One region of the Porphyrobacter sp. CACIAM 03H1 genome, then DNA from elsewhere that is predicted to be linked to it. Evidence: predicted binding sites of a transcription regulator. Region 1 holds the regulator's gene; each other region holds the start of a gene.

Region 1 (7,911 bases):
GCGGCTCACCCCCGCTCGCCTCGCGCTGGCCCTCGCGGGCGGACATGGCACGCTCCCCGTCACCCGGCGGGTGCGCGTGGCGGTGATGGACAGCGGGGACGAGCTGGCACCCGATCCCGCCCGTTGCCTCCCCCACCAGATCCCCGCCAGCAACGCCGCCATGATCGCCGCGATGCTCGCGCCGCTGGGGTGCGAGGTCACGCGCATCGGGCCTGTGCCCGACGACCGCGAGGCACTGGCGGGGGCGCTTGCTCTGGCCGAGGGCACGGACATCCTCGTCACCTCGGGCGGGGCCTCGGTCGGCGACCATGACCTGGTCAAGCCCGCGCTCGCCGACTGGGGGGCCGGGATCGCCTTCTGGAAGATCGCGATCAAGCCGGGCAAGCCGCTGCTGGTGGCCACGCGCGGCGACCAGGTGATCCTCGGCCTGCCGGGCAATCCGGTGTCGAGCTTCGTCACCGCCTTCCTCTTCGCCCTGCCGCTGGTGCGGGCGGCGCAGGGCGATCCCGATCCCCTGCCCCGCCCCGTGATCCTGCGCGCGGGCGAGCCTCTGCCCGCCGTCGGCCCCCGACGCGAGTTCCTGCGGGCGGTGAGCGAGGGGGACGCGGTGCGACTGGCAGGATCGCAGGATTCATCGGCGCTCTCCGCCCTGGCGGCCGCCGATTGCCTGATCGATCGCCCCGCAGGTGCCCCGCCCGTCCCCGCAGGCGCGCCCGTTCCGGTGTTCCGCCTCCAGAATGGCTGAATTGCGCGGGTTTGCTGCGGGCCGCGCTTGACTCAGTCAATTTAGTTTCCTAATTGTTCCTTGTTCGTTCACCTTAATGGCGAGCGGCCAGTGCAATCAACGCACCTGTTCGGGGTGCCTCTTGGCGCACGCAAGGGATTGGCATGGTGCGCTGTGACCGGCGCACCGTGGGTGCGACCACAGGAGACTTGACCAATGCTGACGGCAAAACAGCGCGAGCTGATCGTCTTCATCCAGCAGCGGCTGGAGGAGACCGGGATCTCGCCGAGTTTCGAGGAAATGAAGGAGGCGCTCGATCTCAAGAGCAAGTCGGGCGTGCACCGGCTGATCTCCGCCTTGGAGGAACGCGGCTTCCTGCGGCGCCTGCCCAACCGGGCGCGCGCGCTCGAGGTGATCCGGGAACCGGGCGACACCACGCCCTCTCGTGCTGCGCCGGCCGGCGACAATGTGGTGGCCATGCCCTCGCCCGCGCCCCGCGCGCCCGAGGCTGCGAACGACGTGATCGAGCTGCCGCTACACGGCCGCATCGCCGCCGGCGCCCCGATCGAGGCGCTCGAAGGCCAGTCGACCCTGCCCGTGCCCGCCGCGCTGCTCGGCCCGGGAGAACACTATGCGCTCGAGGTGTCGGGGGATTCGATGGTCGAAGCCGGGATCTTCGACGGCGATTTTGCGCTGGTGCGGCGCACTAGCACCGCGCGCGACGGCGAGATCGTGGTCGCGCTGGTGCGCGGCGAGGAGGCGACGCTCAAGTATCTGCGGCGCGAGGGCGGACAGGTCCGGCTCGATCCGGCCAATGCGGCCTATGACCCGCAATACTACCGCCCCGACGAGGTCGAGGTGCAGGGCAAGCTCGCCGGCCTGCTGCGGCGCTATCACTGAGGTGATCCGGGCCGGATGGCTGCGAACATGTTGGAGTTAGAGGGGCGCTTACGGCGCCCCTTTTTCCATCCTGTCGTGGCCCGGCGAGCGCCGTTCCAAGGCGATGTCGTGCCGGTGTCATTGCCGCTTCATCGCCCGGTCGTTGCTTCGTGTGGTGCTGTCTGACCGGGCGGTGCTTCGGCGCTTGCCTCCGGGCGCGGCTTTCCAACCCGTTCCTTGCCGCCCTGCCACCACCCGTGCTCCCCCTGGCTCGCGGCGACGGTGGCGATCCGCTCCCTCGCGAGGTCGATCGCCAGTCCTCCCGTGTGCTCCAGATACCGCCGGTCCGCCTTGAGCCAGCGCGGACGGCACGAGCGCGGGAGAAACCGCTCGGCCACGACGATATCCGCATCGGCGCAGGCCGCCGCAAGGGCGCGCTCCTCGATCTGCTCGCGCCCCCGCCCCAGCAGCAGCACCGATTCGCGCCCCCCGCGCTCGAGGCTCATCGTGCAGAAGGCCGAGGAACAGCGCGCTCCCGGCCACTCGGCCAGCGGCACGGGCTCGGCCGCGACGCCGGCGAGTTCCATCAGGTTGTCCCGTGTGTAGGAAGAACGGCTGTCGCGCAGGGCAAGCAGGCGCGGGTTTCCTTCGTCATCCTCGACCGTGAGACCCACCTGCCGACCGTCACCCGCCACCAGTACGTCCGGAATCGGGGTCGCCGCCGCCATCGCGCTCGCGGCGGCGACGGGCAGCAGACCGGCAAGCCGCACCCGCCCGCGCCACAGCGCCAGCCATAGCCCACCGGCCGCGAAGAGCGCCACCGTGAGCCCGCCGATCTGCGGCATCAGGCGCACTGCGCCCGCCTGCGAGGCGGTGAGATGCGCGATGGCGAGCAGCAGCTCCAGCGCGCGCGCGACCAACCACCACACGGGCGCTCCCAGCCCCAGCGTGTCGAGGAGAAGTCCCAATGCAATCAGAGGCATGGCAATGAAGGTGACCAGCGGGATGGCAACCACATTGGCGAGCGCGCCATAGATGCCGGCGCGGTGGAAGTGGAACAGCACGATCGGCATCAGTGCGAGCTCGATCACCACACCGGTCGCGAAGAGCATCGCCACCCGCCGCCCGCCGCGCGCCCACCATGGCTCTTCGCGCGGGGCGAGGAAGGTCTGGACGGGCGCGGAACCTGCCAGTGCGACGATGGCCAGCACCGCGGCAAAGCTCATCTGGAAGCTCGGCCCGATCGCGCTCTCCGGCCACAGCAGCAGCACGAACCCCGCCGCCAGCGCCACCATCCTGAGCGACAGCGCATCACGCCCGAGCGCCAGCGCGCCGAGCACCAGCAGGGCGGCGACGCAGCTGCGCACCGTCGGCACCTCAGCCCCGGTCAGCAGGGTATAGCCCACCCCGGCGAGCGCCCCCGCCCCCGCCGCCACCACCGGCAGCCGCACCCGCAGGGCAAGCGCAGGCCAAAGGGCGAGCAGCCGCAAGGCGAGGAAATAGGCCGCGCCGATCACCGCGCTGACGTGGAGCCCGCTGATCGAGAGCAGGTGGGTTAGCCCCGAATCCCGCATCGCCGCCTCGTCCACCCCCGCGATACCGCCGCGGTCGCCGCTCGCAAAGGCCGCCGCGATGGCCCCGGGGGAACCCGTCACCTGCCTTCGCACATGGTCGGCAAGCCCGCGTTGCAGCGCCGCGATCCCACCGCTCCCGGGGGCTGGAGTGATCACCGCGAGCGGCCCGACCATCGTGCCCGTTGCCGAGAGTCCCTGGAACCACGCGGCCCTGGCGAAATCGTAGCTTCCCGGCAGCATCGGGTGTGCCGGCGGCATCAGCCTTGCGCGCAGGCGCACAACCGCACCTTCGGCCAGGCCGGGGGGCGGCCCGCCCTCGCCCAGCGCCGCGAGCGGCACATTGATCCGGACCTTGCGCGCCGCCGTGTCCGGCGCTTCGCGCATCGCCAGTGTGAGCCGCAGGCGGCCTTCCGCAGGCTGATCCTCGCGGGCGAGCACCCGCCCCTCGATCAGCATTACCGCGGGCCGCGCGATCGGCGCGGCGCCGACAATCGCGGAGCGTGCCCACACCACCGCCAGGCCGAGCGCGAAGACCAGCCCACAGGCAACCACCGCCCTGCGCAGGTTGCCCCGCGTCTCGTCCGCCACGCTTCCGGGCGGCCAGAGCGCCAGCGCGGCGAGCGCCGCTCCCGCGCCGCCGGCCATCGCCACCATCCAGTGTGTCGGCGTCGGCAGCGCGAACCAGACGAGGATGCCGCCCGCGAAGACCACCGCCAGCCATGGTGCGCGATCGAACCCGGCTGCGGCGAGGAAGCCCTCGGCCGCATCCAGCCCCCTCCCGCTCCACGCCCCGCGGCTGCCGGTGCTGGACAAGCCGCCAAGGGTTTGCCAAGGGCGCGGGCGAGGTTCTCCGGGGGCCTCGCCGCCGCCCGGATCGTCCCCCATCGGTATGATCGGCACATCGCGCATCGGCTCGCCCCCGATCGGCCCGGTCAAGGCCCAAACCGCTCGAAATGAACAGGAAGTCAACGCCCATGGCAAGCGAAAGCAGCACCCCCGCCGCCAGCACCGCCGGCGAAGTCGTGACCCGCTTCGCCCCCTCGCCCACCGGCTTCCTGCATATCGGAGGGGCACGCACGGCGCTGTTCAACTGGCTCTATGCGCGCCACCACGGCGGACGCACCCTGCTGCGCATCGAGGACACCGACAAGAAGCGCAGCACGCAGGAGGCTATCGACGCAATCATCGAGGGGCTCGACTGGATGGGCCTCGATTACGACGCGCCGCCGATCTTCCAGTCCGACCGGGCCGAGCGCCATGCCGAGGTTGCCTGGCAATTGCTGGATGCGGGCCACGCCTACAAATGCTTCGCCACGCCCGAGGAACTCGAGGCGATGCGCGAGGAGCAGCGGGCGCAGAAGAAGCCGCTGCGCTACGACGGGCGCTGGCGCGACCGCGATCCGGCCGAGGCCCCCGAGGGCGCGCCTTTCGTCATCCGCCTCAAGACGCCCACCGAGGGCGAGGTCACCATCCACGACCGCGTCCAGGGCCCGGTGACGGTGAAGAACGAGGAAATCGACGACTATATCATCCTGCGCGCCGACGGCACGCCGACGTACATGCTCGCAGTGGTGGTCGACGATCACGACATGGGGGTGACCCACGTGATCCGGGGCGACGATCACCTCAACAACGCTTTCCGCCAGCTGCCGATCATCCGCGCGATGAACGAAATCGAGGGAAACTGGCCCGATCCGGTCTATGCCCATATCCCGCTGATCCACGGCAGCGACGGGGCCAAGCTCTCGAAGCGCCACGGCGCGCTCGGGGTCGAGGCCTATCGCGACGAGTTCGGGATCCTGCCCGAGGCGTTGTTCAACTACTTGCTGCGGCTCGGCTGGGGCCACGGCGACCGCGAGGAGATCACCCGCGACGAGGCGGTGGCGCTGTTCGATCTCGACGGGGTGGGCAAGAGTCCCTCGCGTTTCGACATGAAAAAGCTCGAGAACCTGAACGGCCACTACCTGCGCGAGGCCGATGATGCGCGTCTTGCCGCGCTGGTAGCGGCGCGGATTGGCGAGAACGCGGACGAGGCGCTGCTGGCGCAGGCCATGCCGGTGCTCAAAGTGCGCGCGAAGAACCTCAACGAAGTGGCTGAAGGCGCAGGCTTCCTCTTTGCCACCCGCCCGCTTGCGATGACCGAAAAGGCGCAGGCCCTGCTCGAAGGCGATGCCCGCACCATCCTGCGCGCGGTTTGCAACGCACTTGCAGCGCAAAACGACTGGACAAGCGAGGCACTGGAAGCCACTACGAAGGCGCTCGCCGAGGAGCAGGGATTGGGCCTCGGCAAGCTGGCGCAGCCGATGCGCGCGGCGCTGACCGGGACGACGACATCACCCGGTATCTTCGACGTGCTGGTCCTCCTGGGCCGGGACGAGGCGCTCGCCCGGCTCGAAGCGCAGGCCGCCTGAGGCAGGCTGCGCGGGCACAGAGCGCCACACAAGGATTTTGGACAGGAGACAGATCTTGGCAGACAAGACGGCGAAACTCGAAATCGGCGGCCAGAGCTACGAGTACCCCGTGCTCGAAGGCAGCACCGGCCCCGACGTGATCGACATCCGCAAGCTTTACGCGCAGACGGGAGCCTTCACCTTCGATCCCGGCTTCACCTCGACCGCCAGCTGCGAAAGCGCGCTGACCTATATCGACGGTGACGAGGGCGTGCTGCTGCACCGCGGTTATCCGATCGGCCAGCTGGCCGAGCATTCGAGCTTCATGGAAGTCAGCTACCTGCTGCTGAACGGCGAGCTGCCGAGCAAGCAGGAACTCGACGACTTCAGCTACACCATCACCCGTCACACGATGCTGCACGAGCAGCTGATGACCTTCTACCGGGGTTTCCGTCGTGACGCGCACCCGATGGCGATCATGTGCGGCGTGGTCGGCGCGCTGTCTGCCTTCTATCACGACAGCACCGACATCTCCGATCCCGAGCACCGCAAGATCAGCTCGCACCGCCTGATCGCCAAGATGCCGACGATCGCGGCGATGGCCTACAAGTATTCGGTCGGCCAGCCCTTCATGTATCCGGACAACCGCCTGTCCTATACCGGTAATTTCCTGCGCATGACCTTCGGCGTTCCGGCCGAGGAGTATGAGGTGATCCCGGCGGTGGAGCGCGCGATGGACCGCATCTTCATCCTCCACGCCGACCACGAACAGAACGCCTCGACCTCGACCGTGCGGCTCGCCGGTTCCTCGGGCGCCAACCCCTTCGCCTGCATCGCGGCCGGCATCGCCTGCCTGTGGGGCCCGGCGCATGGTGGCGCGAACGAGGCGGCGCTCAACATGCTCAAGGAAATCGGCACGCCCGACAAGATCCCGCACTACATCGAGCGCGCCAAGGACAAGAACGATCCCTTCCGCCTGATGGGCTTCGGTCACCGCGTCTACAAGAACTACGATCCGCGCGCGACGGTGATGCAGAAGACCGTGCGCGAGGTGTTCGACGCGCTCAAGGTCACCGACCCGCTGTTCGAAACCGCGCTGCGGCTGGAGGAGATCGCGCTGAGCGATCCCTACTTTATCGAGAAGAAGCTGTTCCCGAACGTCGATTTCTACTCGGGAATCATCCTCTCGGCGATCGGCTTCCCGACCACCATGTTCACCGCGCTCTTCGCCCTCGCCCGCACCGTGGGCTGGGTGGCGCAGTGGAACGAGATGATCAGCGATCCCGGCCAGAAGATCGGCCGTCCTCGCCAGCTCTACACCGGGCCGACGCAGCGCGACTACGTGCCGCTCAGCGCACGCTGAGAGGCTGAAAAGCAATGTTGATGCTGAGGGCGGCAGGGATGTTCCTTGTCGCCCTCGGTCTTATCTGGGTGCTGCAGGGCACCGGCGTGCTGCACTGGCCGGCGGACAGCTTCATGCTCGGACAAGGCGACTGGGCCTGGCGCGGGGCGGGAACGGCGCTTGCGGGTGCCGCTCTAATCGGGCTCGCGGTCTGGCGTTCGCGCCGCTGAGCAGTGCGGATCAGGCGGCCGGAAGCTCCAGCGTGAACAGGGCGCCGCCGCCGGGAGCAGGGCCAACGGTCAGGCTTCCCTCCATCGCCTCGGCAAGCCGGCGCGAGATGTAGAGGCCGAGGCCCGATCCCTTGTCGCGCCCGCCGTCGCTGTCGCGGCCGAGGCGTTCGCCCTTGTCGAAGATGCGCTCCGCCTGTTCGGGCGTGATACCGGAGCCCTCGTCGGCAACCGTCACCGCCACCCGTCCCTCGCCTGCGGCACGGGCCGAGATCGTCACCGTGCTGGCCGCCGGGGCATAGGCGATGGCATTGCCCACGAGGTTGATGAGGATCTGCAGAACGCGCCGGAACTCGGCCGTGGCGACTGTCCGCCCACGCTCGCCCTCGACCACCAGCACCGTCTCGCGATGCTGGGCGCGCACGCCGAGGATGCCGGCGGCGCGGGTGGCGGCATCGGCAAGATCGACCGGCTCGCGCGCCGTGCTGAAGCCGGGCGTTTCGACCACCTCTAGATCGGCTAGGTCATCGAGCATGGCGGCAAGGTGCTGGCCCGCGCTGGCGATGGTGCCGGCATATTCGCTGTATTCCTCGCGCAGGGGCCCCGCGAGGCGCGCACGAATGGTCTCGGCATTGGCGATGATCCGGGTCACCGGCTGACGCAGCACAGGGGCGAGCGCGGTGCCGACGAGGCGGGTCGTCGCGGTCTCGGGCGCCTCGCTGGCGCTGTCGGCAGGCGGGGCCTCGGCAAGCGGCTCCTCGGCGATCAGCAGCAG
Region 2 (7,911 bases), 220 kb from region 1:
GGAACGCCCGGTGCGCGCCGAGCGGCCCGAGCGCGGCGCCCGCCGTCACCGCGAGGACGATGAGCCGGTGCCCGCCGGCGAATGGAACGGCCCGCGCCCGAGCTTCCTAGACGTCGGCTTCGGCTAGAGCGTTTCAGGGGCTTTCGCGAAGCAAGACCTTGGGGTAACGGGACAAGGTTCGTCCAACCCCGGCGAAGGATTACCCTTCAGTGAACTGGCAGCAAACCGTCAATGCGCGCGGCTGGAAGGTGCCGTTCGTCAACAAGTCCCTGTTCCAGATCGGCAAGGACCTGCGACCCAAGATCGACCGGATCATCATGAACGCGTCGAAGATTCCCGATACCGCGATCGTGGACAAGGCCGCCTTTCCGTGGATCCCCGCACTCGAGGCGCGCTGGCAGGACATACGCGACGAAGCCGTGCGCATCCGCGCCGAGGACATTCCCTCGCTCGGCGACATCTCCTTCGATCACGGCCGGATCGCCGCCGACCGGCGCTGGCGGGCGTTCTTCATCAAGGGCTACGGCTACCGGATGGAATCCAACGCCCGCCGTGCGCCGATCACCGCCGATCTGCTCGACAAGGTGCCGGGACTGGTCACCGCCAACTTCTCAGTGCTCGAAGCGGGCGGGCACATCCCGCGCCACTGGGGCATGACCAAGGGGATGCTGACCTACCACCTCGCGCTCAAGTCCCCCGCCGAGCGCGCGAAGTGCCGGATGCATCTCGAGGAAGGCGAGGCGGTGCATGTGCTGCACTGGGACGAGGGCGAGTCCTTCGTCTTCGACGATATGTTCAACCACGAGGTCTGGAACGAGACAGACGAGGATCGCTACATCCTGCTGATCCAGATCAAGCGCCCCTGCCGCTGGCGCGGCAATGCCATCCAGAACCTGTTCCTGTGGGCGGTGGGGCGGTCGCGTTTCGTGCAGGATATCCGCAAGGCGATCGAGGCCGCCGGGGGCAAGGTCACCGCCTGAGCGCGGCTGCGGCTTAACGCTTTGTTGGCGGGTGTCCGGCTAGAACGCGCTGGTGACCGGCACCATCCTCGAAGCCCTGCGCACCGAACTTGTCGAATTGCTGCCGATGGCGGTGGTGTTCGGCCTGCTCGCGCTGGCGCTGAAGCGCGGGGCGGTGTTCTCCGGCATCCGCCGGGCGCGCGGCGAGATCGTCACCAATCTGGCGTTGCTGCTGGTCAATGCCGTCGTGGTCGTGCCGCTGCTGGCGATCCCGCTGATGACCGGCAAATCGCTGCTTCCCCGTCCCGAGGTGCTGGTCGCCTTCTGGGAGGGCGTGCCGGGCCTGCTCCCGCTGTTCGTCGCCATCGTGCTGATCGACTTCGCGGGCTACTGGCGCCACCGCCTCGAGCACACCCGCGCGCTGTGGCCGGTCCATGCGACCCACCATGCCGACGAGGCGATGAACTGGCTGAGCCTGCGGCGCAAGCATCCGCTCGGCGAGGCGCTGAGCCTGCTGTTCGACAACCTGCCGGTGATCCTGCTGGGCCTGCCGTTCTGGGCGATCGCGATCGCCTTCATGCTGCGCAGCTGGTGGGGCTATTTCGTTCACGCCGACGTGCCCTGGACCCTCGGGCCGGTCGGGCGGGTGATGATCTCGCCGGCCGCGCACCGACTGCACCACATCCGCGACGAACGGCTGATGGGGACCAATTTCGGCAACACGGTGACGCTGTGGGACCGCGTGTTCGGCACCTACATGGACCCCGCGCCTTTCGTGAACTGCGAGACCGGCATCGCCGAAGGCACCCGCGACGCCTGGGGCGAACTCAAGCGACCCTTCGAGGCGCGCTACTGGCGCAAAAGCGTTGCCGACGTGGCCGAACAGCCCGCCGCCTGACTAGCGTTCAGCCCACCACTGTCACGAAGCTGTCGAGCACCCGCTTCTCGCCCGCTTCCTCGAACAGGATGGTGAGCTTGTTGCCCTCTTGGTCGATCACGCAGCCCGTGCCGAACTTGGCGTGGGTGACCATCGCACCGATCGCGATGTCGGAGCGGGCGGGGGCGGCGAAGCTTGCGGCGGATCGCGTGTTCTCGCGCACCCGGGCAGGCGTGGTGTCGTAGCCCGAGGCGATGGCGCGCCGCCAGCCGGGCCCTCGGGCTTGCGCGCGGTCGGGACGGCTCTGGGCGACGTGGGCGAAGGGGTCTTCCTGCTCGCTCCAGTTCGCCCGCCACAGCGAGGCGCCGCCTGTAAGCGTCGTTTGCTGTTCGATATGCTCGGCCGGCAGTTCATCGATGAAGCGCGAAGGGATCGAGCTGGTCCACTGGCCGTAGATCCGGCGGTTGGCGGCGTGGAGGATGGTGCAATGCCGCCGCGCGCGGGTGATCGCGACATAGGCGAGGCGGCGCTCCTCCTCCAGTGACGCAAGGCCCCCCTCGTCGATCGCGCGCTGCGAGGGGAAGACGCCTTCCTCCCAGCCGACGCAGAAGACGTTATCGAACTCCAACCCCTTGGCAGCGTGGATCGTCATGATCGTCACCGTCTCGCCCTCGTTCGCGCGGTCGTTGTCCATGACGAGGCTGACGTGCTCGAGAAAATCGCCGAGGGTCTCGTATTCCTCCATCGCGCGCGCAAGTTCGGAGAGGTTCTCCGCACGTCCTGCGCTCTCGGGCGAGCGGTCGGCGGCGAGCATCGCGTTGTAGCCGGATTCTTCCATCACCAGCCGCAGCAGGTCTGCGGGGCTGAGCGTCTCGGCCTGCTGCCGCCAGTGCAGGAACTGGCGCATCAGCCCGCCGATGGTGATCGCGGCGCGCTTCGGCAGCTCGTCGCTGTCTGCCAGTTGCAGCGCGGCCGCCGCCAACGGCAGGCCGGTGCGGCGGGCGTGCGAGTGCATGGCCTCGAGCGCCTTGGCCCCAAGCCCGCGCTTGGGGACGTTGTGGATGCGCTCGAAGGCGAGATCGTCCTGCGGCTGGGCGATGAGGCGCAGATAGGCGAGCGCATCGCGGATTTCGGCGCGCTCGTAGAAGCGGAAACCGCCGATGATCCGATAGGCGACGCCGATCTGGATGAAGCGGTCCTCGAACTCGCGCGTCTGGTACTGGGCGCGCACGAGGATCGCGACCTGATCGAGGCCTGCACCTTCGCGCTCGAGCCGCTCGATCGCCTCGCCCACCCGGCGCGCCTCCTCGGGCGCGTCCCAGACGCCGATGACCTTGACCTTGTCGCCGCCGTTGACCTCGGTCCACAGGGTCTTGTCGTGGCGCTGCGAATTGGCGCGGATCAGCCCCGATGCCGCGCCGAGGATGTGCGGGGTGGAGCGGTAGTTCTGTTCGAGCCGGATCACCTCGGCGCCCGGGAAATCCTTCTCGAAGCGCAGGATGTTGGCGACCTCGGCCCCGCGCCAGGAATAGATCGACTGGTCATCGTCCCCGACCACACAGATGTTCCTGTGCCCTTGGGCGAGGAGCCGCAGCCACAGGTACTGGACGGCATTGGTGTCCTGGTACTCGTCCACCATGATGTAGCGGAAGCGGCGCTGGTAATCGGCAAGGATGTCGTGATGCTGCTTCAGGATGTTCAGCATGTGCAGCATCAGATCGCCGAAATCGCAGGCGTTCAGTTGCTTGAGGCGCTCCTGATAACGGCCATAGAGCGCCGCGCCGCGGCCGTTGGCATAGGCCTCGTTCTCCACCGCATCCAGGTCCGACGGATTGAGGCCGCGGTTCTTCCAGCGGTCGATCAGGCCGGCAAGCTGCCGCGCAGGCCAGCGCTTCTCGTCGAGATCGGCCTCGGTGATCAGCGCCTTCAGCACCCGCAGCTGGTCGTCGGTGTCGATGATCGTGAAATTGTGCTGCAGGCCGACCAGCTCGGCATGGCGGCGCAGCATCTTGGCGCAGATCGAATGGAAGGTGCCGAGCCACGGCAGCCCCTCCGCCGCCGGGCCGAGATGGTGTGCCACGCGCTCGCGCATTTCGCGCGCTGCCTTGTTGGTGAAGGTGACGCACAGGATCTGCGAGGGCCAGGCGCGCCCTGTCGCAACCAGATGCGCGAGGCGCGAGGTGAGCGCGGCGGTCTTCCCCGTTCCCGCGCCGGCAAGCATGAGGACGGGCCCCTCGGTCGCCAGCACGGCCGCACGCTGCGGCGGGTTCAGCCGCGCGGCATAAGCGGGCACCGACTCGGGCGGAGCGGCGGGGGAGGGCAGGGGCGGGCTCATCGTCTTGTGCGAACAGGTAGGGAACAATTATCCCCGGAGCAAGCCGCGAGGCGCCTTGCCGCACAGGCATTGCGACGAGCGGATCCTCGGCCTGCCGTCTTTCAGCCACATTTGCCGACCGGACGGGGCAGTGACGGGTTGCCCGGTCGGCCGGAGCATTGTCCCGGGAAGCACCGTGGCCATATGTGGAGATGTCCGGTTCGCAGGGGTCGCGCCGCCGGACAGAATACAGCGTTCGTCGTGCTCGGGTCAGTTAATGATGGAGTTACCCATGCACAAGTCTCTGAAGATTCTCGGTCTTGCCGGTGCCGCTTCGGCTCTGGCGATGACTCCCGCCCTCGTCTCGGCTCAGGATGAAGCGATGCCCGGCACCACGCCGCCGAGCATGCCGGACACCGGCACCACCACCACGACCACGCCGCCGACGGCGCCGTCCGACACCACCACCGAAACTCTCCCCGAGCCCACCGAGGGCACCGTGGACGACAGCACGATGCCGCCCCCGGCATCTGCCTCCAAGACCATGACGGTGGAAGAACAGCAGGCGGCCGTCGCAACCTGGCCGGCCGAGACCCAGACCTATTACCAGTCGCTCACCGAGGAGCGTAAGGAGATGTTCTGGGCGCTGTCGGATGCGGACAAGGTCCGGCTGAGCCAGCTGCCGGAAGACCAGCGTGAAGTGGCCTGGGGCCAGATCGAAAGCCAGATCAAGTCCTCGCAGGGCTAACCCGCACTTTCGTCGCGGACCGTCGCCGGGCCGGCAGCGGAAGCTTCCATCCGCAAGAGGTGGAGCTTCCCCTTGCCGACCCGGCGTTCGGTGTCGTGCACCAGCCCCTTGACCGCCACGTCCTCGTTGAAGGCGGTCTCGAGCGCAATCCAGGTTTCCGGGCCGATCCATCCCAGCCGCAGCAGCCGGTCGAGCGCAACTTCGCCGGCACCCGACTGGTAGGGCGGATCGGCGAGGATCAGGTCGAGCGGCCTTGGACAGGCACGCAAGGCCATGACCGAGCCCGCCTCCACTCGCGCCTTGGCACCCGCACCGAGCGCCGCGACATTGGCGCGGATCACGTCGCACGCGGCGCGGTCCTGCTCGACGAACAGGCACGATGCCGCCCCGCGCGACAGGGCTTCGAGCCCAAGCGCGCCCGAGCCGGCGAAGAGATCGACGACCTGCAACCCCTCGAAATCGCCGAGCCGGCTGGTGAGCATCGCAAATAGCGTCTCGCGCGCCCGGTCGGCTGTCGGGCGCGTGGCCTCGCCCTTGGGCGCGGCAAGCTTCCTCCCGCGCCATTCCCCGGCGATGATCCTCACTTGAGCGGACCCTTCGCCAGATCGGCAAGGAAGCGGTCGACCGGCTTGCCCTTCAGCTCCACCGCCTGCCCGCGCGGCAGATCGCCGAGCGCGAAGGGGCCGTAGCCGACGCGGATCAGGCGGTTCACCTGCAAGCCCAGATGTTCGAGCACGCGGCGGACCTCGCGGTTCTTGCCCTCGGTGATGGTCATCTCGATCCACAGGTTCCGCCCGCTCGATCGCTCGAGGTTCGCGTCGATCGAGCCGTAGCGCATCCCGTCGATGGTGACGCCTTCGATGAGGTCCTCGAGCTGTTCCTGTGTCACGGTCCCGAAAGCACGGGCGCGGTAGGTGCGGGGCACGCGGCTGGCGGGCAGTTCGAGCGTGCGCTTCACCGCGCCGTCATTGGTCAGCAGCAGCAGCCCCTCGGTATTGAGGTCGAGCCGCCCCACCGGCATCACCCGCCCGGCGTTCTTCGGCAGGGCATTGCGCAATGCGGTGTAGATCGTCGGCCGGCCTGCCGGATCGCGCTCGGCGGTGATGAGGCCGGTGGGCTTATGGAAGGCGAACAGCCGGGTCGGCTCGGCGGCGGTGACGGGCCTTCCGTCGACCGTCACGCCCCTGAGGTTCGGCAGGATGGTCGCGGGGGTTTCAAGCACCTTGCCGTCCAGCGCCACGCGCCCCTCGGCGATCATCCGCTCGACCTCGCGGCGGCTGGCGATCCCTGCGCGGGCGAGGAGCTTCGCGATGCGGTCACCCTGGGGGCGGTCTTCGGAGCGGGGAGGCTGGGTGGGCATGGCGGGGGCGAGTAGGCGCTCAGCCCGCCGCCCGCAAGGCTTCGCTCACGATCGCATCGAAGCGCGCGATCCCGCCCTCGAGCGTGCCGAGGGTGATGTGATCGACCGCACCCGAGGAAAGCCCCTGCTGGCCGAGCTCCGCCGCGCGGAAATCCTCGCTGGCGAAGACCCCGCCGTCGAGCAGGTTCCAGCTCCTTTCCCAATGCGCGAGCGCCTTCTCGGTCGCGGGTGCCTCCGGAATGAGCATGAAGTCCTCGACGAGCGTCAGGTCGGCTGCCTGCGGCATAAGCACCATCACGTTGACGTAGTCGGGGCTGGGGACGATGATCGTCGCCGGCAGCAGCTGGTAGGCGAAGGTCACCACCCGCCTAAGCTGCGCCATGTCGGTGAGGTCGACGCCCTCCATCTCCTCGAGCCGCCCGACGGCGCTGCGCTGGTGCGGGCCGATCTGGTCGCCCGCCGTGATCCCGTCCTTGAAGAAGGGGCCAATGGTGGCGGCGTGGAGGCGCGTGACGTGGTAGCTTTCGAGGAAGGCATCCATGATGAGCTTCCAGTTGCCCTTTACCGTGTGGAGCTTGCGCCGGAACAGGTGCGCGCCCGCCAGTCCGAAGGAATCCAGATCCCTGCCCAATTCCTGTGCAGCGCCGAAATCTGCACCTTCGACAGGCGCGAACCAGACAAGGCCCCCTGCCTCGAAACTGGGCAGTTCGACGAGGCCGTAATCCGCCTTGTCGAGGCCGGGGAAAGTCTCGGGCCGGGGGAGGGCCATCAGCCCGCCATCGAGCCGGTAGGTCCACGCGTGATAGGGGCACACGAGGCGCTTGGCGCATTGCACTTCGTTGCCTTCGACCAGCCGCGTGCCCCGGTGGCGGCAGACATTCAGGAAGACGTGGGCGCGCCCCTCGGCGTCGCGGGTAACAATCAGCGGGCGGCCCGTGGCATCGTGCGGCACCGCCATGCCGGGATCGGGCAGGAGAGCGGAGGGTGCGATCACCTGCGGCAAGCGGTCGAACAGCCCCGCCTTCTCGCGGGCGAAATGATCGGGGCAGGTGTAGTTCGCCGCCGGCACCCTCTGGATCCCGCCAGCCACCTTGGCGCGCCCCTCGCGGATCGCCTCGGCAAGCGCCAACTGGCCGGGGGTCGGCGACATTCTGGGCAAATCTGTTGTTGCAGCGTTCATCGCTCTTTTCTCATCCTCTCGTCCCTGCCTAGTGTGGCACGAAACCGGGCGTGCGCAAATCCGCCCTGTCAGCATGGGATCATCGATGGCTGAAGCCGCACTGGATCAACACACCCGCCTGTCGCGCTGGCTCTCGCTGCTCGCCGCGCTGCGCCATCCGAAGACCGGCTATGTCCTGCTGTTCGGTTTTGCGAGCGGGTTGCCCTATGCCCTGCTGCTCGGCACGCTCTACGCCTGGCTGACCGAGGCCAAGGTCGATGTCGAAACCATGGGCGTGTTCTCGCTCGTGGGTCTGGCCTATGCCTTCAAGTTCCTGTGGTCGCCCGCGCTCGACCGGATCGACCTTCCGGGCCTGAGGCGGCTCGGCAAGCGCAAGCAGTGGATCGTCACCGCGCAATTGCTGCTGGGGGCGATCCTGGTGACGCTCTCGGCGCTCAATCCGCTGACATCGCTGGGGCTGTTCTCGCTGCTCG
Region 3 (7,911 bases), 480 kb from region 1:
CCGCGCATCCGCACATGGCCGACGGTCCGCGTGGTCGAGGGGCCGCCGTCGACATAGAGCAGATCGTGCTGCGCGCCGTCGGCATGGAGCCGCGAGGCGAGGATCCCCGGCGCGTCCTTGCCGCCCGGCTCGCCCGAGGGCGCCTCGAGCACCACTGCCCCGGCCCCGTCGCCGAACAGCACGCAGGTGGTGCGGTCCTCCCAGTCGAGGATGCGGCTGAAGGTTTCCGCGCCGATCACCAGCGCGCGCTTCGCCATGCCGGTCCTCAACAGCGAATCGGCGACGCTCAGGGCATAGAGGAAGCCCGAGCACACCGCCGCGACATCGAAGGCGACCCCGCCGTTGCACCCCAGCGCGGCCTGCACCTTGGTGGCGGTGGCGGGGAAGGTGTTGTCGGGGGTGGCAGTGGCGAGAACGATCAGCCCGATGCTCGACGCCTCGACCCCGGCATCGGCAAGCGCGGCGCGGGCGGCGGCGATGGCGAGGGTGGAGGTGGTCTCGTCGTCACCGGCGATATGGCGCTGACGGATGCCGGTGCGCGCGGTGATCCATTCGTCCGAGGTGTCGACCTTCTCCGCCAGTTCGGCGTTGGTCACGATCCGGCGCGGCAGGGCCGAACCGGTGCCGAGCACGCGCGATCCGGTCACGCGGGAGCCTCGCTGTCCTTCGGCGTCGCCGCGCGCCCGTTCTGGCGCAGCGCGCCTTCGCCGAGGCGCGAGAGATCCTGCGCGATCCGCTCGGTCAGCTTGTTCTCGAGCAGGCGAGCCGTCACAGCGACCGCATGGGCGACGCCCTTGGCCGTCGCGCTGCCGTGGCTCTTCACCACCACCCCGTTGAGCCCGAGGAAGACCGCGCCGTTGTGGTTGTTCGGATCGAGATGGTGGCGCAGCAGCTCGGTCGCCGGGCGCGAGACCAGGAAGCCGATCTTGCTCCGCAGCGAGGAAGTGAAGGCCTGGCGCAGCAGATCGGTGACGAAGCGCGCCGAACCCTCGATCGCCTTCAGCGCGATATTGCCCGAAAAGCCGTCGGTGACGACGACATGGGTCTCGCCGCGGTTGATCTTGTCGCTTTCGACGAAGCCGTCGAACTGGAGCGCGAGGCCATCGCCGGCCGATGCGGCGGTGAGCATCGCTGCCGCATCGCGCAGTTCCTCGGTGCCCTTGATCTCTTCGGTGCCGATGTTGAGCAGGCGCACCACCGGCTTGTCGAAGCCGTTGACGATCCGCGAATAGGCCGCGCCCATCACCGCGAACTGGACGAGGTTCCTCGCGTCCGCCTCGGTATTGGCGCCGAGGTCGAGCATGACAACGTCATGCGCCTGCAAGGTCGGCATGATCGCGGCGAGCGCCGGACGGTCGATTCCCGGCATGGTGCGGAGCGCGAGCTTGCTCATCGCCATCAGCGCACCGGTGTTGCCCGCGCTGACCGCGGCCCCGGCATCGCCGGTCTTCACCGCGTTGACGGCAAGGCCCATCGAGGTGGTCTTGGCGCGGCGGATCGCCTTGCTGGGCAGCTCGTCCCCGCCCACCACGTCGTCGCAGTGGAGGATTTCGGAGGCCGCGCGCAGGTTCGGGTGGTTGTCGAGCGCCGCTTCGATCCGCGCGCCATCGCCCACCAACAGGAACTTGAATTTGTCGTGCTGGCGGCGGGCGAGGGCCGCGCCCTCGACCATCACGCGCACGCCTTCATCTCCGCCCATCGCATCGACAGCGATACGGGGCAGGCTCATGGCGCTCATCTCCGGTCTATTGTCCAGGCCAGCGGCGATCAGCCGACGGCGACAACCTGACGCCCGTTATAGTGGCCGCAGTGGCCGCAGATGTTGTGCGGGCGCTTCAGCTCGCCGCAGTTCGGGCATTCGTGGAACGCCTCGACCTTCAGGGCATCGTGCGAGCGACGCATGCCGCGACGGGAAGGCGAAACTTTTCTCTTGGGGACAGCCATGGCGGCACCAATTCCTCAAATAAACAACGTGCGCGCCATCGGCGCCTGCGATTCTCGAAGGCCGCCCTTACGGCAAGGAGGGCTGGCGCACAAGCGCGAGGCTGTGCGGGCTTTCCTTGGCCAGCAGCGGCGGGAAGGCGCGCGCTATAGCGGAAAAATCGCGCGTTGCAACCCGCGAGCGCGCGCCCTAGCACGAGGGCACATCAACGAGGGGATCTCCGTCCATGATCATGCTTCCCGTGACGCTCGCGGCCGCGGCCGCTGCGGCCGTGCTCAACCTGTGGCTTTCGATCCGCGTCGGCGCGGTGCGGCGCGCGCTGTCGATCAGCGTCGGCGACGGCGGAAGCGACAGCCTGCAACGCCGGATGCGGGCGCAGGCCAACTTCGTCGAGAACACGCCTTTCGTGCTGGCGCTGATTGCCGCCATCGAGCTGGCCGGCAAGGGCGGCGGGTGGCTGAGCCTGGTCGCAGCGGCCTACATGATCGCCCGGGTGCTGCACGGCTTCGGCATGGACGGCGGCAACTGGGGCTGGGGCCGGATGGTCGGAACGCTGGTGACGATGCTGGTGCTGCTGGGCCTCGCCGTGGTCGCGGCGCTGGTGGGCGCAGGGGTGATGTGATCCGCCAAATGAAGGCTCTCACCGGCCCGCCAACGGACAGGCCGCAAGACCGACCGGCCGCCCGCAGGTGCCCGTAGCGGAGCGAAGGAACAGCACCGAGGACGACCCCGCGGAGGCGGGGTCGCAATCAAGAAAGCGCGTAGTCGCTTACGAAGGCATTGGTCTTGCGCTCGCGCCCGAAGGTGCTGGTCGGGCCGTGGCCGGGGATGAACATCACGTCCTCGCCGAGCGGCCAGAGGCGCTGGGTGATGGAATCGATCAGGTCCTGATGGTTGCCGCGCGGGAAGTCCGTGCGGCCGATCGAGCCCTGGAACAGCACATCGCCGACGATCGCGAAGCGGCTGGGCTCGTGGAAGAATACCACGTGGCCCGGCGTGTGGCCGGGACAGTGGATCACGTCGAGCGTGAGTTCGCCCACCGTCACCGTGTCGCCGTGCTGGAGCCAGCGGGTCGGAGTGAAGCTCTTGGCAACCATCCCCCAGCGCGGGCCGTCATCGTCCAATTGGTCGATCCAGAAGCGGTCGTCCTCGTGCGGGCCTTCGATCGGCAGGCCCAGTTCGTCCGCCAGCATCCCGGTCTGGCCGCAGTGGTCGAGGTGCCCGTGGGTGACGAGCAGCTTTTCGAGCGTGACACCCGCCTTGGCGACGCCCTCCTTGAGCTTGTCGAGATCACCGCCCGGATCGACCAGCGCGCCCTTCATGGTCTTCGTGCACCAGATCAGCGAGCAGTTCTGCTGGAGCGGCGTCACCGGAATGATCGCGGCGCGCATGGGGAGTTGGGGTGCGGGGGTGTCGGTCATGGGCGCAAGATAGCCCTTGTGGCAAGACTGGCAAGTGACGGGAAATTAACGACTGCCCTGCCATGTTGTCGTGAATTTACAGGGAGGTGCGATATGTTCGGCTTGAAATGGGGCCGCGAACCGGCACGGGCCGAGATGCCCGAGTCGCTGGATCTTGCCAACCCCGAAGACCTCGACTGGGTCAAGGAAAGCGGCGACCCCTTGGTGTGGCATTGCGTCGCTCTGTCGATGGTGGTGTTCGGCGTCGAAGACGCGGATTTCATGGCCTGGCTGGTGGAGCAGGAACGCATGGACCGTGTTACCGCGCTCGCGATCTTCATGGCACAATCCAACGGCATACACCGGCTCGAAGGCGGGGTGCTGCCGCCCGAGCAGCTGCCCGAGCCCTATCGAAGCAGGCAGCTCTGCATCAACCACGTGATCGATCGGCTCTGTGCGCTCGACACGCACCGTTCCTGGCCGGAGCACGGCATCGGGCTTGAACCGGGGTGGGAAGACGATCGCGCCGCCCTGCTCGCACGGTTCGCCGACGATCCGCGCTTTCCACGGCGGATGTTCGCGACGCCGGTACCGAGACAGACCGCGAGAATGCCCTATCATGACATCGGCGAGGCCGAGCTCGTGTCGGAGGCATATATCCGGAAATACATGCCCTTTATGCTGGACTGACGGACGCGGGCGTCACACCCGCCCCCCCTTCCACACAACCCGCCCGATGATTGCGACCTCCTCGGCCGCAACCTCGACCGGCGGGTAGGCGAGGTTCTGCGAGAGCAGCGCCACCCGCCCCGCCCCCGCGCTGGCGACGCGCTTCACCATCAGCGTGTCGCCCAGGCGGACCACGTGGATGCCGTCGCGGAAAGCGCGGGGCGCGCGATCGACGAGGATCTCGTCGCCATCGTTGAGGAGCGGCTCCATCGAATCCCCCTCGACCCGGATCGCCGAGAGTTCGGCGCGGGCGAGGCCCTGTTCTTCCAGCCAGCGGCGCGAGAAGCGGAAGGCGTCGAAGGCGGCCTCCCCGCCCGGAATGCGCCCCGCCCCGGCCGCCGCGCCGAGATCGAGCCGGGGCACCTCGACCCAGTCGCCTCCATCGCGGCGCCTCGGGGGCTTTACGTAGGAATTATCCTTCGCCTCGCGCAGCTCCTCCTCGCCCACCCCTAGGAACCGCGCGAGCGTCGCGCGGTCCTGTTCCTCAAGCTTGCGGGGGCTGCCCTTTCGGATGAACTGCTGCAGATAGGACGGGTTACGCCCGAGCAATTCGGACAGGGCGGCGAGACTCACCCCCCGCGCCTGGGCCAATTCGAGCAGCCGGGCACGCGGTCCGGAGAGGCTCTCGACAGCATTCTGTTGGGTTTGCATCATGGAAACTTCCTACACGAAGGATTTTTCCTAGACAAGCGCGAAAAATCATGGAACATTTCAGGAACATCAGGCGATTCGCCCGATGCCAAGCCTTCGACTCGGCAACCGACAGGGACGCAACACCATGCTGCTTCGAACCATCGAGACCTTCCTCAGGGAACACGCCATGCCCGCCACCAAGTTCGGGCGCCTTGCCGCCCATGACCCGCGCTTCGTGCTCGACCTGCGCATGGGCCGCACCGCCCGCCGCGAGACCGAACTGCGCACCCGCGCGTGGATGCAGGGCTATGCCGACGGATCGGCGGAACAGACGAGGGGGATGGCCTGATGTTGACCGAAAGCTGCGGCGATCCCTTCGCCCACCTCAACGCGCCCTTCGACCAGATCGAGGTGAAGTCCGCCACCTTCCCCCTCGGCGTGCCCGCCGCGCTGCGCGCGCGGCGCTCGCTCGCGGACCGGGTGCGCAGCGCCCTGCTGCTGATCACCGGCGGGTCCGGCACCATCCTCTCGCACGAGGAAAAGGCCTGGGCCTCGATCACCTTCGCCGGCACGCGCCATGCGGTGGTGCTGGAGTTCTGCGGTGCCGAGGCGGTGGCCGCGGGCGAGGAGCTGATCGAGCATCTGCCCGATCACGAATTCGCGATACCCGGCCAGCTGGTCGCCGACGCCACGATCACCAAGGTCGACCACCGCTTCGGCGCAATGGAGCGGCTGGAAGTCACCGCCGTGCTGCTGCTGCTGGAGGAGGGTTGAGCATCCTCCCCCGGTGGGGAGGGATTACGTGCGCCGAATGATCAAATTCCGGATCTCGCTCATGTCCTCCATCGCGAAGCGGATGCCCTCGCGGCCGAGGCCGGAGTCCTTCACGCCCCCATAGGGCATGTTGTCGACCCGGTAGCTCGGCACGTCGTTGATGACGACACCGCCGACATCGAGCTGGTCCCAGGCATCGAACATCTGGAACAGGTCGCGGGTGAAGATGCCCGCCTGAAGGCCGAACTTTGAGTTGTTCACTTCCTCCAGCGCTTCATCGAAGTGATGGAACTTCTGAAGGATCGCGAGCGGGCCGAAGGCTTCCTCGTTCTTCGCCTTGGCGTCCTCGGGCACGCCTTCGAGCAGCGTCGCCTCCAGCATGTTGCCGCGCGACAGGCCGCCGCCGCACAACAGGGTCGCGCCCGCCTCGACCGCCTCGTCGATCCAGCCCTTGAGGCGCTTCGCCTCGCCGTCCGAGATCATCGGGCCGATGAAGGTGTTGCGGTCCTTGGGATCGCCCGCGATCAGTTTTCCGGCGCGTTCGACCAGCATCGCCTTGAAGCGGTCATAGACCTCGGCGTGGATCAGGATGCGCTGCACGCCGATGCAGGACTGGCCCGACTGGTAGAAGGCGCCGAAGATCACCCGCTCCAGCGCGTCGTCGAGGTCGGCGTCCTTGTCGATGATCACCGCCGCGTTGCCGCCCAGTTCGAGCACGACCTTCTTCTTGCCGGCCTTGGCCTTGAGGTCCCAGCCCACCCCCGGCGAGCCGGTGAAGGAGAGCAGCTTCAGCCGCTCGTCCTGGGTGAAGAGGTCCGCCCCGTCGCGGCTGGCAGGCAGGATCGAGAAGGCGCCCTCGGGCAGCACGTCGCACTCGGCCAGCACCTCGCCCATGATGATCGCCCCCAAGGGCGTCTTGGAGGCGGGCTTCATCACGAAGGGGCAGCCGACCGCGATCGCAGGTGCGATCTTGTGCGCGGCGAGGTTGAGCGGGAAGTTGAACGGCGAAATGAAGCTGCACGGCCCGATCGGCACGCGCTTCCACATGCCCTGGTAGCCCTTGGCGCGCGGGGAGATGTCGAGCGGCTGAACCTCGCCGTAGTTCCTGACCGCCTCCTCGGCGGCGATGCGGAAGGTGTCGATCAGGCGCGTGACCTCGCCCTCGCTGTCCTTGATCGGCTTGCCCGCCTCGACGCACAGGGCATAGGCGAGTTCGTCGAAGCGTTCGCGGAACCGCTTGACGCAGTGCATCAGCACGTCCTGTTTCTCGTAGGAGGCAAGCCGCGCCATCGGCTCGGCAGCGCGCACGGCACCGGCGATGCCCTCCTCGATCACATCGGGCGTGGCGAGCGCGGTGCGGAAGGCGACCTCGCCGGTGTACTTGTCGGTCACCTCGAGATCGGTGTTGGGCTGCACCGCCTTGTTGTTGAGGTAGAGCGGGTAGGTTTCTTTCAGTTTCATCGGGCGTCCTTCCCCCCTCCCGCCTGCGGGAGGGGCCGGGGGTGGGCCTGTCCGGGTGAGCGCCATCCCATGACGCGCCCACCGCTGGCCCCTCCCGCGAGCGGGAGGGGTACGCGAGCGTCTACAGCTCCTTCGACAGCCGCTTGATGTCGATGTTCAGGATCTGGTCGTTCTCGGTGTAGTCAACCGGGCAATCGATGAGGTGCACCCCCGGCGTGGCGAGGCAGTGCTGGAGCAGGTCGGTGAGGTGCTCGGACGAGGTTACCCGGTGCCCGGTCGCGCCGTAGCTTTCGGCATACTGGACGAAATCGGGGTTGCCATAGGTCAGGCCGAAATCCTTGAAGCCCATGTTGGCCTGCTTCCACCGGATCATTCCGTAGGCATCGTCGCGCAGGATCAGCACGGTGAGGTTGAGGCCGAGGCGCACCGCGGTCTCCATCTCCTGCGAGTTCATCATGAACCCGCCGTCTCCGCAGATCGCCATCACCTTGCGGTCCGGATAGAGCATCGCGCTCATCATCGCGGAAGGCAGCCCCGCCCCCATCGTCGCCAGCGCATTGTCGAGCAGCACGGTGTTGGGCAGGTAGGCGGTATAGCCGCGCGCGAACCAGATTTTGTAGACCCCGTTGTCGAGGCAGATGATCCCGTCCTCCGGCATGGCGCCGCGCACCTGCTTCACCAGATGCGGCGGGAAGATCGGGAAGCGGGTGTCGTTCGCCAGCGGCTCGGTGTGCGCGACCTCGGCGGCGCGGTATTCGAGCATCCGGCGGAAGTCCCACCGGCCCTGCGGGACGATGTCTTCCTTGATCTGCCAGATCGCATTGGCGATGTCGCCGATCACCTCGATCTGCGGGAAGTAGACCGGATCGACCTCGGCAGTGCGGGTCGAGACGTGGATCACCGTGGGCGGGCTGTCGGAACCGACCGGCCCCTCGCCGTCGTTGCGCATGAAGAAGGGCGGCTTCTCGATCA

The links. The regulator LexA, encoded in region 1, represses DNA repair genes until DNA is damaged. The targets are predictions, from matches to a motif close to GTTCCNCNCTTGTTCT.
Region 2: a site for LexA is predicted at 4,181-4,196, ahead of CBR61_RS12015 (ATP-dependent helicase). Genes of this name have one in related genera too.
Region 3: a site for LexA is predicted at 4,775-4,790, ahead of CBR61_RS13265 (S24 family peptidase). Genes of this name have one in related genera too.

Annotation. Positions count from the first base shown of each region.
Region 1 is NZ_CP021378.1:2,290,108-2,298,018, forward strand. It holds gene CBR61_RS10960 (molybdopterin molybdotransferase MoeA) at 1-745, shown strand, start outside; gene lexA (transcriptional repressor LexA) at 941-1,624, shown strand; gene CBR61_RS10970 (ComEC/Rec2 family competence protein) at 1,753-4,113, opposite strand; gene gltX (glutamate--tRNA ligase) at 4,152-5,588, shown strand; gene CBR61_RS10980 (citrate synthase) at 5,644-6,930, shown strand; gene CBR61_RS10985 (hypothetical protein) at 6,945-7,139, shown strand; gene CBR61_RS10990 (HAMP domain-containing sensor histidine kinase) at 7,150-7,911, opposite strand, start outside.
Region 2 is NZ_CP021378.1:2,507,681-2,515,591, reverse strand. It holds gene CBR61_RS12030 (DEAD/DEAH box helicase) at 1-127, shown strand, start outside; gene CBR61_RS12025 (aspartyl/asparaginyl beta-hydroxylase domain-containing protein) at 210-980, shown strand; gene CBR61_RS12020 (sterol desaturase family protein) at 1,033-1,857, shown strand; gene CBR61_RS12015 (ATP-dependent helicase) at 1,865-4,171, opposite strand; gene CBR61_RS12010 (hypothetical protein) at 4,443-4,898, shown strand; gene rsmD (16S rRNA (guanine(966)-N(2))-methyltransferase RsmD) at 4,895-5,482, opposite strand; gene CBR61_RS12000 (pseudouridine synthase) at 5,479-6,258, opposite strand; gene CBR61_RS11995 (aromatic ring-hydroxylating oxygenase subunit alpha) at 6,278-7,408, opposite strand; gene CBR61_RS11990 (AmpG family muropeptide MFS transporter) at 7,524-7,911, shown strand, end outside.
Region 3 is NZ_CP021378.1:2,769,356-2,777,266, forward strand. It holds gene CBR61_RS13235 (beta-ketoacyl-ACP synthase III) at 1-647, opposite strand, end outside; gene plsX (phosphate acyltransferase PlsX) at 644-1,729, opposite strand; gene rpmF (50S ribosomal protein L32) at 1,768-1,944, opposite strand; gene CBR61_RS13250 (MAPEG family protein) at 2,169-2,564, shown strand; gene CBR61_RS13255 (MBL fold metallo-hydrolase) at 2,692-3,333, opposite strand; gene CBR61_RS13260 (hypothetical protein) at 3,457-4,032, shown strand; gene CBR61_RS13265 (S24 family peptidase) at 4,045-4,725, opposite strand; gene CBR61_RS13270 (hypothetical protein) at 4,850-5,053, shown strand; gene CBR61_RS13275 (hypothetical protein) at 5,053-5,478, shown strand; gene CBR61_RS13280 (aldehyde dehydrogenase family protein) at 5,503-6,939, opposite strand; gene CBR61_RS13285 (acetolactate synthase large subunit) at 7,061-7,911, opposite strand, start outside.